DNA from 2 places in the Cellulomonas sp. Root137 genome. Region 1 is predicted to be linked to the other one. Evidence: riboswitches for the same ligand, from Rfam matches in the RefSeq annotation. Region 1 holds a riboswitch; the other holds the start of a gene.
What was found. A riboswitch is a leader RNA that binds a small molecule or an ion and turns the genes downstream of it on or off. The one in region 1 is predicted to bind thiamine pyrophosphate.

Region 2: linked by a shared signal. The riboswitch ahead of ASD18_RS10120 (YkoF family thiamine/hydroxymethylpyrimidine-binding protein) and the one ahead of ASD18_RS04195 (thiamine ABC transporter substrate binding subunit) in region 1 are both predicted to bind thiamine pyrophosphate.

What each region holds. Positions count from the first base shown of each region.
Region 1 is NZ_LMFG01000001.1:882,939-888,323, reverse strand. It holds gene ASD18_RS04200 (iron ABC transporter permease) at 1-694, opposite strand, end outside; gene ASD18_RS04195 (thiamine ABC transporter substrate binding subunit) at 700-1,737, opposite strand; TPP riboswitch at 1,803-1,918, opposite strand; gene ASD18_RS04190 (DUF4235 domain-containing protein) at 2,008-2,295, shown strand; gene ASD18_RS04185 (NAD(P)/FAD-dependent oxidoreductase) at 2,249-3,748, opposite strand; gene mnhG (monovalent cation/H(+) antiporter subunit G) at 3,765-4,166, opposite strand; gene ASD18_RS04175 (monovalent cation/H+ antiporter complex subunit F) at 4,163-4,573, opposite strand; gene ASD18_RS04170 (Na+/H+ antiporter subunit E) at 4,570-5,121, opposite strand; gene ASD18_RS04165 (Na+/H+ antiporter subunit D) at 5,118-5,385, opposite strand, start outside.
Region 2 is NZ_LMFG01000001.1:2,140,538-2,145,922, reverse strand. It holds gene ASD18_RS10125 (hypothetical protein) at 1-1,263, opposite strand, end outside; TPP riboswitch at 1,363-1,480, shown strand; gene ASD18_RS10120 (YkoF family thiamine/hydroxymethylpyrimidine-binding protein) at 1,612-2,229, shown strand; gene ASD18_RS10115 (ECF transporter S component) at 2,226-2,831, shown strand; gene ASD18_RS10110 (ABC transporter ATP-binding protein) at 2,828-4,405, shown strand; gene ASD18_RS10105 (energy-coupling factor transporter transmembrane protein EcfT) at 4,402-5,199, shown strand; gene ASD18_RS10100 (CHAD domain-containing protein) at 5,240-5,385, shown strand, end outside.

The DNA of each region.
Region 1 (5,385 bases):
GCAGCCCGCCGAGCACCAGCACCGTGCCGAACGCGGTCGCGCAGTAGAGGAAGGTCAGGGACGCCGCGGACGCGATCGCCGGGGTGAGCGCGGGGAGCGTCACCGTCCGGAACGCCCGCCACGGCGAGGCTCCCAGGGCGCGCGCCGCCTGCTCGGCCCGCGGGTCCAGGCGCTCCCACAGCCCGCCGACCGCGCGCACCACGACGGCGTAGTTGAAGAACACGAGCGCCGCGACGATCGCGACGAACGTGCCGTCCAGGTGCAGGAACCCGAGCGGCCCGCCGCTGACCAGCAGCGACCGGAACGCGACACCGACCACGACGGTCGGCAGGACGAACGGCACCGTGACGAAGGCCCGCACCAGCGCGCGGCCGCGGAACGTGTGCCGGTAGAGGACGTACGCACCGGGTACCCCGAGCGCGACGGAGAGCAGGGTCCCCAACGTCGCCTGCGCGAGCGTCAGCCCGATGATCCGCCAGGTGCGCGGGCGAGAGAACACGTCGGCGAACCCGCCCAGGTCCAGGCGCCCGTCGACGACGAACCCCTTCGCGATCATCTCGACCACGGGCCACGCGAAGAACAGCCCGAGGAACACCAGCGGCACCGCGACCGCCAGCGCCCAGAACGCGACGACGCGCGACCGTCCCGACGCCACCGCGGAGGGGGCGTCGGGACGGTCGAGCGTGAGGGTCATCGCGGTCAGCCGATCACCGTGTCCGACCACTCGGTCAGCCACGCCTCACGGTTCTCGGTGATGTCCGCGGGGTCCACCTCGAACGGGTCGGTGGCCAGCGGGGCGAACGCCGCCCACTCCGCGGGGAGCGTCGCGGTCTCGCTCGCGGGGTACATGTACATGGACAGCGGGATGTCGTTCTGCACCTCGTCGGTGCGCAGGAAGTCGAGCAGCTGCTGCGCGCCCGTCGGGTTGGCAGCGCCGGCCAGCACGCCCGCGTACTCGGTCTGCCGGAAGCAGGTGTCCAGGAGCGCGCCGGTGGTCGGCGCGGTGCCGCCCTCCGGCACCGTGTACGGCGGCGACGACGCGTAGGACAGGACGATCGGGCGCGGGCCGTCGGCGCCCCCGCCGGAGAAGTCGGTGTAGTAGGCGTCGGACCAGCCGTCGGCCACCTTGACCCCGTTGTCCCGCAGCGCCGACCAGTAGTCCTGCCAGCCGTCGGCACCGAACGCCCCGACGGTCGCCAGCAGGAAGGACAGCCCCGGCGACGACGTCACCGCGTTGGGGACCACGAGCAGGTCCTTGTACTCCGGCTTGGTCAGGTCCTCGAGGGTCACGGGCTCGGCCAGGCTCTTCGCGGCGAACCACGTGTGGTCCACGTTGATGCAGACGTCGCCGTAGTCGATCGGGACCAGCGCGTCCTCGAACACGCCGTCGACGTCGGTGGTCGTCGGCGCGACGACGCCCTCGTCGACCGCGCGGGACGCGAACGTGTTGTCGATGCCGAACACCAGGTCGCCCAGCGGCGCGTCCTTGGTGAGCACCAGCTGGTTGACCAGCGTGCCGCCGTCACCCGGCTGGACGACGTCGACGGTCAGCCCGGTCTGCTCCTCGAAGTCCGCGAGGATGCCCTCGGAGAGCGCGAACGAGTCGTGCGTGACCAGGGTGACGGTGTCGCTGGACGCGCTGGGGCTCGGCTCGTCGGAACCGATGGCCGAGCAGCCGGCCAGGGCAGCGACGCCGACGACGGCTGCGGCAAGACGAAGCGAGTGTTTCCTCGCCATGGGTGATGCTCCTCCTCGATAGCTAAGGAGGGGGTCGTCGCGATCAGCCCGGTGGCCGATCACGAGGACTGAGAAGCCCGACTCCCTACGCCGGTATCAACCGGATCAGGTTCGAGGGTCTGCGGTTCTCCGCACTCTCAGCGTCCAGACCGTTGGGTCCGACGCTCCCCTGTCGTTCGACGCAGATCCTACGCCGCTCTGGAGCAGCGCGGACGCTCGCGTCCGACTACGGTCGTCACCAGACCCATCGACCACCCCGGAGGCTCACTCGTGGACGACAAGCAGACCCAGTCCCTCGTCGCCAAGCTCATCGGCACCGGCGCAGCGCTGGCCGCCGCGTTCGTGGTCCAGCAGGTGCTCGCGCAGGCGTGGAAGGCCAAGACCGGTCACAAGCCGCCGAAGGCCGACGACCAGGGCGACGCCGGGCTGTCCGAGGTCGTCGCCGCTGCCGCGCTCACCGGCGCCCTCGTCGCGATGGCCCGCGTGCTGGCCACCCGCGGGACCGCCCGGTTCACCGCGCGCGTGGACTCGAAGCCGGACCTGAACCCGCTCGACTGAGCACCTCCGGTGCCACGCTCGGCAGCGTGGTGATCCCGAACTCCCGGAGCACCCGCTTCGCGGCGTACCGGCCGCCGAGCCCGTGCACCCCCGGTCCGGGCGGCGTCGACGCCGAGCACAGGTAGACGCCGTCGCGGCCGGAGAAGTACGGGTCCCACCGCCCGGTCGGCCGCGCGAACAGCTGGCCGATGCTGGCCGCCCCGGCGGAGATGTCGCCGTCCACGTAGTTCTGGTTGTGCTCGCTCATCCGTGACGCGGGGGTGCACCGGGACGTGACGACGACGTCGCGGAACCCCGGCGCGTACCGCTCGATGTGCCGGGTCACCGCCTCCGTCACGTCCACGTCCGACCCCGCGGGCACGTGCGCGTAGGTCCACAGCGGCCGCCTGCCGCCCACCAGCCTGGTCCCGTCCACCACGGTCGGGTCGCTGACCAGCGTCATCGGCAGGTCGGCGTGCTCGCCGTGGACGACCGCGCCCTCCGCCCGGGCCATCTCCGCCCGCGTGCCCCCCACGTGCACGGTCCCGGCCAGCCCGACCTCCGGCACGGCCCACGGCACGGGACCGTCAAGGACGAAGTCGACCTTGGCCGCCGCGTTGCCGTGCCGGAACCCGTCCAGGGCCGCGCGGGCGCGGGCGGGCAGCCGGTCGCCCAGCACCTCGACGAGCGTCCGCGGGGTGGTGTCGAAGACGTAGCAGTGCGCGGGCGGCAGGTCGGAGAACCGGCGCACGCGGTGGTCGGTGCGGATGACGCCGTCGTGGGCCTCGAGGTCCTCGCGCAGCGCCGCGACGAGCGCACCCGACCCACCGCGCGGGATCGGCCAGCCACCCTCGGCGTGCGCCAGCGTGGCCAGCAGGAGGGCCGTGCCGGCGGCGGCGAACGACGGCAGCGGCGAGATGGCGTGCGCCGCGACGCCGGTGAGCAGCGCCGGGGCCACCTCGTCGACGAACCGCCGGTCCCACGCCCGCGTGCCCTGCTCGAGCACCCCGAGCCCGAAGCGCAGCGCGGCACGCGGGTCGACCACCGGGATCGACCGCTTGTCCCCGAGGGCCACGCGCACCGTCGGGTCCGCGGCCCCGCCGACCAGCGACCGCCACGTCGACCCGTCGACCCCGAGGGACTCGACCGTGCGCTCCAGGTCCCGGAACGCGATCCCGGCCCGGCCGCCCGGCAGCGGCTGCGCGTACGACACCTCGGGCACCAGCAGCTCGACACCGCGCGCGGCCAGGTCGAACTCCTGGAAGAACGGCGACGCCCACGCCATCGGGTGCACCGCGGAGCAGACGTCGTGGGTGATCCCGTCCGCCAGCCCGAGGTCCAGCGTGCGCGAGCCCCCGCCGACGGTCGGCTCCGCCTCCAGGACCAGGACGCCCAGACCCGCGCGCGCCAGGGTGACCGCCGCGGCGAGGCCGTTGGGGCCCGAGCCGACGACCACCACGTCTCGTCGCATCATGCGTGCCTCCTGAGCCTCAGTCTCGGGGGTCGTCGTCCTCCGCGCGACCATGGTCCCGCGCCCGCGCGAGCTCCTGGTCGCTGGTCAGCTCGTCGACCACCAGCAGGTCGCTGCGCACCTTGCCGGTCCGGTACCCGGCGCGACCGACCATGTGCGCCGCGACGGGCGCGGTGAGCATCTGGAACACCGCCACCAGGACGAGCGCCCACACCGCTCCGCCCGACCGCAGCCGCAGAGCCAGACCGATGAGCACGAGGATCAGCCCGAGCACCTGCGGCTTGGTGCCGGCGTGCATGCGGGCAAGCAGGTCGGGGAACCGCAGCACCCCGACGCCCGCCGCGAACGCGAGGAACGCGCCGCCGAGCAGGCACACCGCCGAGGCCACGTCGGCGACCGTCGTCCACTGGTCGGTGGTCATCGGACCTCCCCCTCGGCGCCGCCGCCATGGTGCTCGTCGGTCTCCTCGCGGCGCCCGGACCGGCGGCTCTCCTCGGCGTAGTCCTCGTTGTCGATGCGCTCGGCCTCCTGCGCCGCGATCTCCTCGCGCGTGCGCACGCGGCCCTCACCCTCGGGCTCCACGGACGCGAACCGCGCGATGGTCACCGACCCCACGAACCCGACGAGCGAGAGGACCACGAGGATCGGCACCACGTCCGCACGCCGGTTGACCGCCGCGTACAGGGCCACCGCGGCGATCATCGTGGTGACGACGATGTCGAGCGCGATGGTCCTGTCGAGCATCGACGGACCCTTCTCGGCCCGGATCACGGCCAGGAAGGCGCCGGCGGTGAGCAGCACCCCGCAGACCACGACGACGACGGTCATGCGCGCACCCCCAGGCCGGCCGCGTCGAGCTCCTCGTCGGACGCGAACGCCCGCATGACCCGCTCCTCCTGGTCCAGCACGGCCTGCCGCGCCGCCTCGATGCCACCGCTCTGCTGCACGTCGAGCACGTGCAGGTAGAGCATCCCGGTCAGCCGGTGCGCCTCGACGACCAGCGAGCCCGGCACCAGCGACGCCAGCTCCGCGGTCAGGGTGAGGTACAGGTCCGAGTGGCTGCGCAGCTGCACGCCGATCACCGCGCCGCGCGGCACGTACCGCGGGCGGAGCGCGATGATGCTGACCTCGAACGACGCCCGGATCAGGTCAGCCGCGAACCGCACGACGAGCCGCAGGACGCCGAGCGGTCGGAACCGGCCGTGGAAGTCGATGGGGGCCATCCGCAGCCCGGTGGTGACGGCCAGCGCGATGACCAGCCCGGCCAGGATGTTGCCGATCGTGAGGTCCCCCCACAGGAAGACCCAGACCACGGTCAGCCAGACGATCGTGGCCCACTGGGTGCGCCAGCGGTGCCGGCGTGGGTGCAGGCTCACGGGCCCTCCTCCGCCACGTCGTCCGACACGCCCTGCCCACGCTCACCGTCGGGCAGCACGGCGTCGACGTACGGGCTGCGCTCGGCCAGGTCCACCGCGGCGCGCTCGGTGTAGGCGTACAGGGGGCCGGCGGCCACGGTGAGCAGCAGCCCGACGGCGACCAGCGCGGCCGTCGGCGCGACCATCCCGAACGGCAGCCGGACCGGCGGGCGGGGCTCCGAGGGGGTCTGCCAGAACGCCTTGTTCCACGCCTTCACCAGCGCG
Region 2 (5,385 bases), 1.3 Mb from region 1:
GGGCTGAAGGTCCAGGACGACCGCCATGCCCGCCGCCCCCGCGGCCTCGACCAGCGGACGCAGCTCCTCGACGGACCGCTCCTGCGAGTAGTTGCCGTCGTCCCCGGGGCCGGCCGAGGCGATGGTCGCGATGATCTCGACCATCGGCACCACGGCGTCGGTGGTGAGCGTGCGGTAGGGAGCCGCGGTGGCGTCGGCGCGAGCGAGTGTCGCAGGCACGTCCTGCTCCCCCAGCACGCCGAGCGCCGCGGACCCGGGGGTGCCGTACAGGGCGACGTACTTCTTGCCCGGCACACCCGGGACCTGCGGGAACACGAGCTGCCCCCCACCGCCGAGCAGTGCACCGGTCCGTGCGGCGGCCAGCCGCTTCGCCAGCAGCTCGGGTGGGCCGAACGCGGCGCCGAACGCGATCGCGTGGTCCGGCGCGGCCGCGGCGATCGCCTGCACGCCCGGCGTCGTGGCGCGCGGGTCTCCGCCGGGGGTGTCGAGCACCGGGATCCCGACGGCACGGAGGGTCGCGAACGCCGCGACGGGGTCCACCCCGACCCCGGTGAGCGCGATCGTGCCGTCCACCGCGGCGGGCGGACGGGTCGGCGGCAGCGACGGGGACGACGTCGGAGAGGGCGTCGGCGACACGGACGCCGTCGACGGGGTCGGGGTCGGCGGTGCTCCCTGCACCACCAGCACGGCCGGCTGAGGAGCCGCGAGCGCCCGCACGGCTGCGGCCTCCTGCCCGGGCGCGACCGGAGTCGGCGCCCCGAACCGGGCGCCGGTCGCCGCGCGCAGCGTGGCCGCGTCCGCTCCGCCCGGGACCGGGACGACGGCGACCGACCGCGGTGGCGCGAACGGCACCGCGCCGACCGCGAGCACCGCCTGGGCGTCGAGCCGCGCGATCTCGGCGAGCAGCGGCGCCGGGTCCACGCCGGCGGTCGTCAGCAGCACCGGGGCACCGAGCGCGACCCCCGCCGACGCGGCGGTCAGCTGCGCCGCGACGTCCTCGGCCGGCGCGACGACCACCACCGGCGCGGTCACGAACACCGCGCGCGACGCCTCGAGGGCGGCGTCCTGCGCGGTGGCGGCCGGGAGCACAGTGGCCGCCGCCGCCGGTGCGCCCGCCTCGGCCGTGGCCGCCGTCGGGGTCGGCGTCGGCGTCGGGGTGCTCGACGCCGTCGGGGTCGGCTCGACCGGGGTGCTGTCGTCCGTGCAGCCCGTCAGCGCCAGCAGGGCGACCACGAGCGCAGCGCGTCGTCGGCCTAGCGGCACGGCTCTACCTCCTGGTCGACGGTCGACGGACAGCATAGGAGTGCCCAGCAACCGGACCGGGGTTCCCTCTCCCGCGGTCGGAGGGCTAGGTTCGGCGTCGACAAGCCCCCGGGGAGCGCAGGAGCGCTGAGAGTGCGGCCGGACACCACGTCCCACCCGCAGACCCGTGGAACCTGATCTGGTTCATGCCAGCGTAGGGAGCAGGGCACTGTCGTCGGCTGCGCGCCGGCGGTCGGCGTCCTCCGGGCCGGTCGCGCTGCGGCGCGCCCTTCCGGCGGACCCGTCGTCACGCGGCGCCGGCGACCTCGTGCGGCTGCCCGGGGGTCCGCCGCGACACCGGAGGACCCGATGAGCACCCTGACCAGCCCCCTCGCCGACCGACGAGCCACCGAGCTCGGCGTCGGTGCCCGCTTCTCCTTGCACCCGCACTGCGACGACTACGTCGAGGTCATCCTCAGCGCGCTCGCCGCCGCTGACACCTCCCGCGTGACGGTCCGTACCGACGACGTCTCGACGTTCGTGCGCGGCAGCGAGGGCGACGTCATCCGCTACGTGCACGAGGTCCTGGCCGCGGCGGGCGAGACGCGGTGGCACGTCGTCGCGCACCTCCTGCTGTCGCGCGGCTGCCCGGGCGAGGTGGCGTGTGAGCTGCCCGACGACGCCCTGCTGGACCGCGTCCCCGTCCCGGTGCTCGCCCCGACGGGCCTGACCGCGAGTGCGCACTGGGCCCTGTACCCGCTGGACGACGCCGGCGGCGACCACCTGGCGCACATCATGGCCGCCATCGGCACGGCCGGGTCGGCGGCCACGACGTCGCCGGAGCACTTCGTCACACGCCTCGACGGAGACCTGTCCGACGTGCTCACCGCGGTCGCGGCGGGCTGGCTGGAGGCGGCGCGCCACGTCCGGCACGTGGTCACGCACGTCACCGTGTCGATGCACTCGCCGTCGGCCGGTGCCCGGTGAACCGCCGCCGGATCTCCCTGTCCGAGCTGGTCCTGCTGGCCGTCCTCGCGGTGGTGTCCGGGTTCGTGTACTGGGCGCTGGTGCAGGCGTGGATCGCGCTCCAGATCGCGATGGGCCCGTTCGGCGACCTCGCCCAGCACGTGCTCATCGGCGGCTGGATGGTGGCCGCACCCCTCGCGCTGTACATCGTGCGGCGGCCGGGCGTCGGCATCGTCGTCGAGCTGGCCGCCGCGCTGGTCGAGGTCGTGTTCCTCGCCTCCCCGGTGGGCCCGATGCTCCTGGTGGTCGGTCTGGTGCAGGGCGCGGGCGCCGAGCTGGCGTTCACGCTGACCCGGTACCGGCGCTACGACTGGGGCGTCTTCGTGGCCTCCGGAGCACTGGCCGGCCTGGCCAGCACCGCGTTGGGCATCGTCCGGTTCGGCTGGCTCACGCAGGACTGGTTCGTGTGGCGGCTGGGCCTGCAGGTGGCCAGCGGGATCCTGCTGTGCGGCGTCGCGGCGAAGCTGATCGGCGACGCCCTCGCCCGCACGGGGGTCCTCGACAACACGCCGCTGGGTCGCGCCCGCCGCCAGGCGACGCCGAACCCGGTGCCCGTCGCGTGATCGAGGTCCGCGGTCTGGGCGTCTCGTTCCCCGGGTCGTCCTCGCCCGTGCTGCGCGACGTGGACCTCGACGTGGCGCCGGGCGAACAGGTGCTGGTGCTCGCCGGGTCCGGCGCGGGCAAGAGCACGTTGCTGCGCGTGCTGGCCGGCATCGTGCCGCAGGTGGTCGACGCCCAGGTCACGGGCCACGTCCTGGTGGCCGGGCTCGACGCGACGACGACCCCGACCGCGGACCTCGCCACGAGGGTGGGCACCCTCACCCAGGACCCGGCCGACCAGCTCTGCCTGCCCACGGTGCTCGACGAGGTGGCGTTCGCGCTCGAGAACCGCGGGGTCGACCCGGCGCTGATCGGTCCGGCCGTAGAGCGCACGCTCGCGGCCGTGGGCGCCGCGCACCTGGCGCACCGGCGCACGGCCGAGCTGTCCGGGGGCGAGGGGCAACGGATCGCGCTCGCGGCGGCGCTGGTGGCGGACCCGCGGGTGCTGCTGCTCGACGAGCCGACCGCCCTGCTCGATCCCGCAGCCGCGCGGGCGGTCGCGGCGGCGGTGCGAGCGGCCGCGGGTGCCGACCGGTCGACGGTCATGGTGGAGCACCGGCTCGACGAGCTCGGACGGCTGCCCGCGCGGGTGCTCGTCCTCGGCCCGGACGGCCGGGTGCGCTCCGACGGCGCGACGCAGGAGGTGCTGCACGACGACTCCCGCACCCTCGCGCAGCTGGGCACGTGGTTGCCGCTGTCCGCCGAGCTGTCCGCGGCGGGCGTGGGCGCCCTCGGGCAGCTCGCGGTCGCCCCTGTCTCCCCGTCGAGGTCGGGACCCCGCGTGCTGCGCGCCCGTGGGCTGACCGTCCGGCGAGGGTCTCGCACCGTCCTCGACGGGGTCGACCTCGATGTGCACGCCGGCCGGGTGACCGCCGTCGTCGGCCTGAACGGGTCGGGGAAGAGCACGTTGCTCCTCGCGCTCGCCGGCCTCCTCCCGGCGGCCGGGACGGTGTCCGGCGGGTCGGTGGGGCTCGTCTTCCAGCACCCGGAGCACCAGTTCCTCGCCCGCACGGTCCGCGACGAGATCACGTGGGGACCGCGGCGCGCGCGAGCGACGGACGTCAACGACCGCGTGGCCGGTGCGCTGGACGCCTACCGCCTGACCGGGCTGGAGGACCGCGACCCCTTCCGACTGTCGGGCGGTCAGCAGCGCCGGCTCTCCCTCGCGGCGATGGCGGTGTGCGGGCACGACGTGCTCCTCGCCGACGAGCCGACCTTCGGCCAGGACCGGCGCACGTCCGCGGCCAGCGCGGACTCGCTGCGTCGGCTCGCGGACGAGGGCCGCGGGGTCGTGCTCGTCACGCACGACCTGCGACTGGTGGGCGAGGTCGCCGACGACGTGCTGGTGCTGCGCGGCGGGCAGGTCCTCGCGCACGGACCGGTGGATGCGGTCCTCACCGACGACGGGCTGCTCGCCCGGGCCGGGCTGCCCCTTCCCCCGGTGCTCGCTGCCTGGCGGACCACCGACCACCGCCTGCGCGACGTGCTGCGCGCCCTGCACGCCGCCGCCGACCGGGCGACGTCGGTGCCGGCGTGAACCGCCTCGGGCGGGCTCTGCCCCACGACTCGCTCCTGCACCGCCGCAACCCCACGGTCAAGCTCGCCGTGTTCTTCGTCGTGTCGGTCCTCCTGCTGGTGCCGGTCGACCCGTGGACGCCGCTGGCCTTGCTCGTCGTCGCGGTGCCCGCCGTCCTCGCGGCGGGCCGGATCCCGTGGCAGACGCTCGGTGCCGCGGCCCTGCTCTTCGGCCCCTTCGCGTGCTCGTTGCTCGCCGTGAACGCCGTCACGCGCGACGGTCCGGTCGTCGCCGAGGTGCTCGGGCTCGAGGTGACCGGCACGGGCGTCGCCATCGGCGCGGCGCTCGCGCTGCGCACCGTGCTGGTCGGCATCCTCGCCGTCGCGTTCAGCCTGACCACCGACGGCGCCCGCCTCATGACGAGCCTGCACCAGCACGCCCGGCTCGGGGCGCGCCCCACGTTCGCCGTGCTCGCGGGCTACCGCGTGCTGGAGGACCTCCCGGAGCGGTGGATGACGATCCGCCAGGCGCAGTCCGTGCGCGATCCGCGGCGCCGTGCGGGCACCCTGCCCCGCGACCCCGGATCGCTCACCCGGGCGGCGTTCACCCTGCTGGTCGTCGCGCTCCGGCAGGGCGAGCGGATGGCGATCGCGATGGAGACCCGCGGCCTCGGCTCGGGCCCGCGGACCGTGCACCGGCCCGTCGCGCTGGACCGGCGTGACGCCGTGTTCGCCGCCGTCGTGCTGGGCGTCTGCGCGCTCGTGGTGCTGGCGTCGTGGCACGTCGGGGTGCTGCGGACCTGGGACACGGTCTGAATCACCGCGTGCGGCCCTCCGGCTGTGCCAACCTCGACGCATGGAGACCGCGGGCGAGGTCGTGCAGGCGTACGTCGCGGTGCAGCTGGAGCGCCTGCTCGCTGCCGCGCCCGCCGTCCGGGCCGGCGAGGACGACGCCGTGCACGACGCCCGGGTGGTCACCCGCCGGCTGCGCGCGGTGCTCTC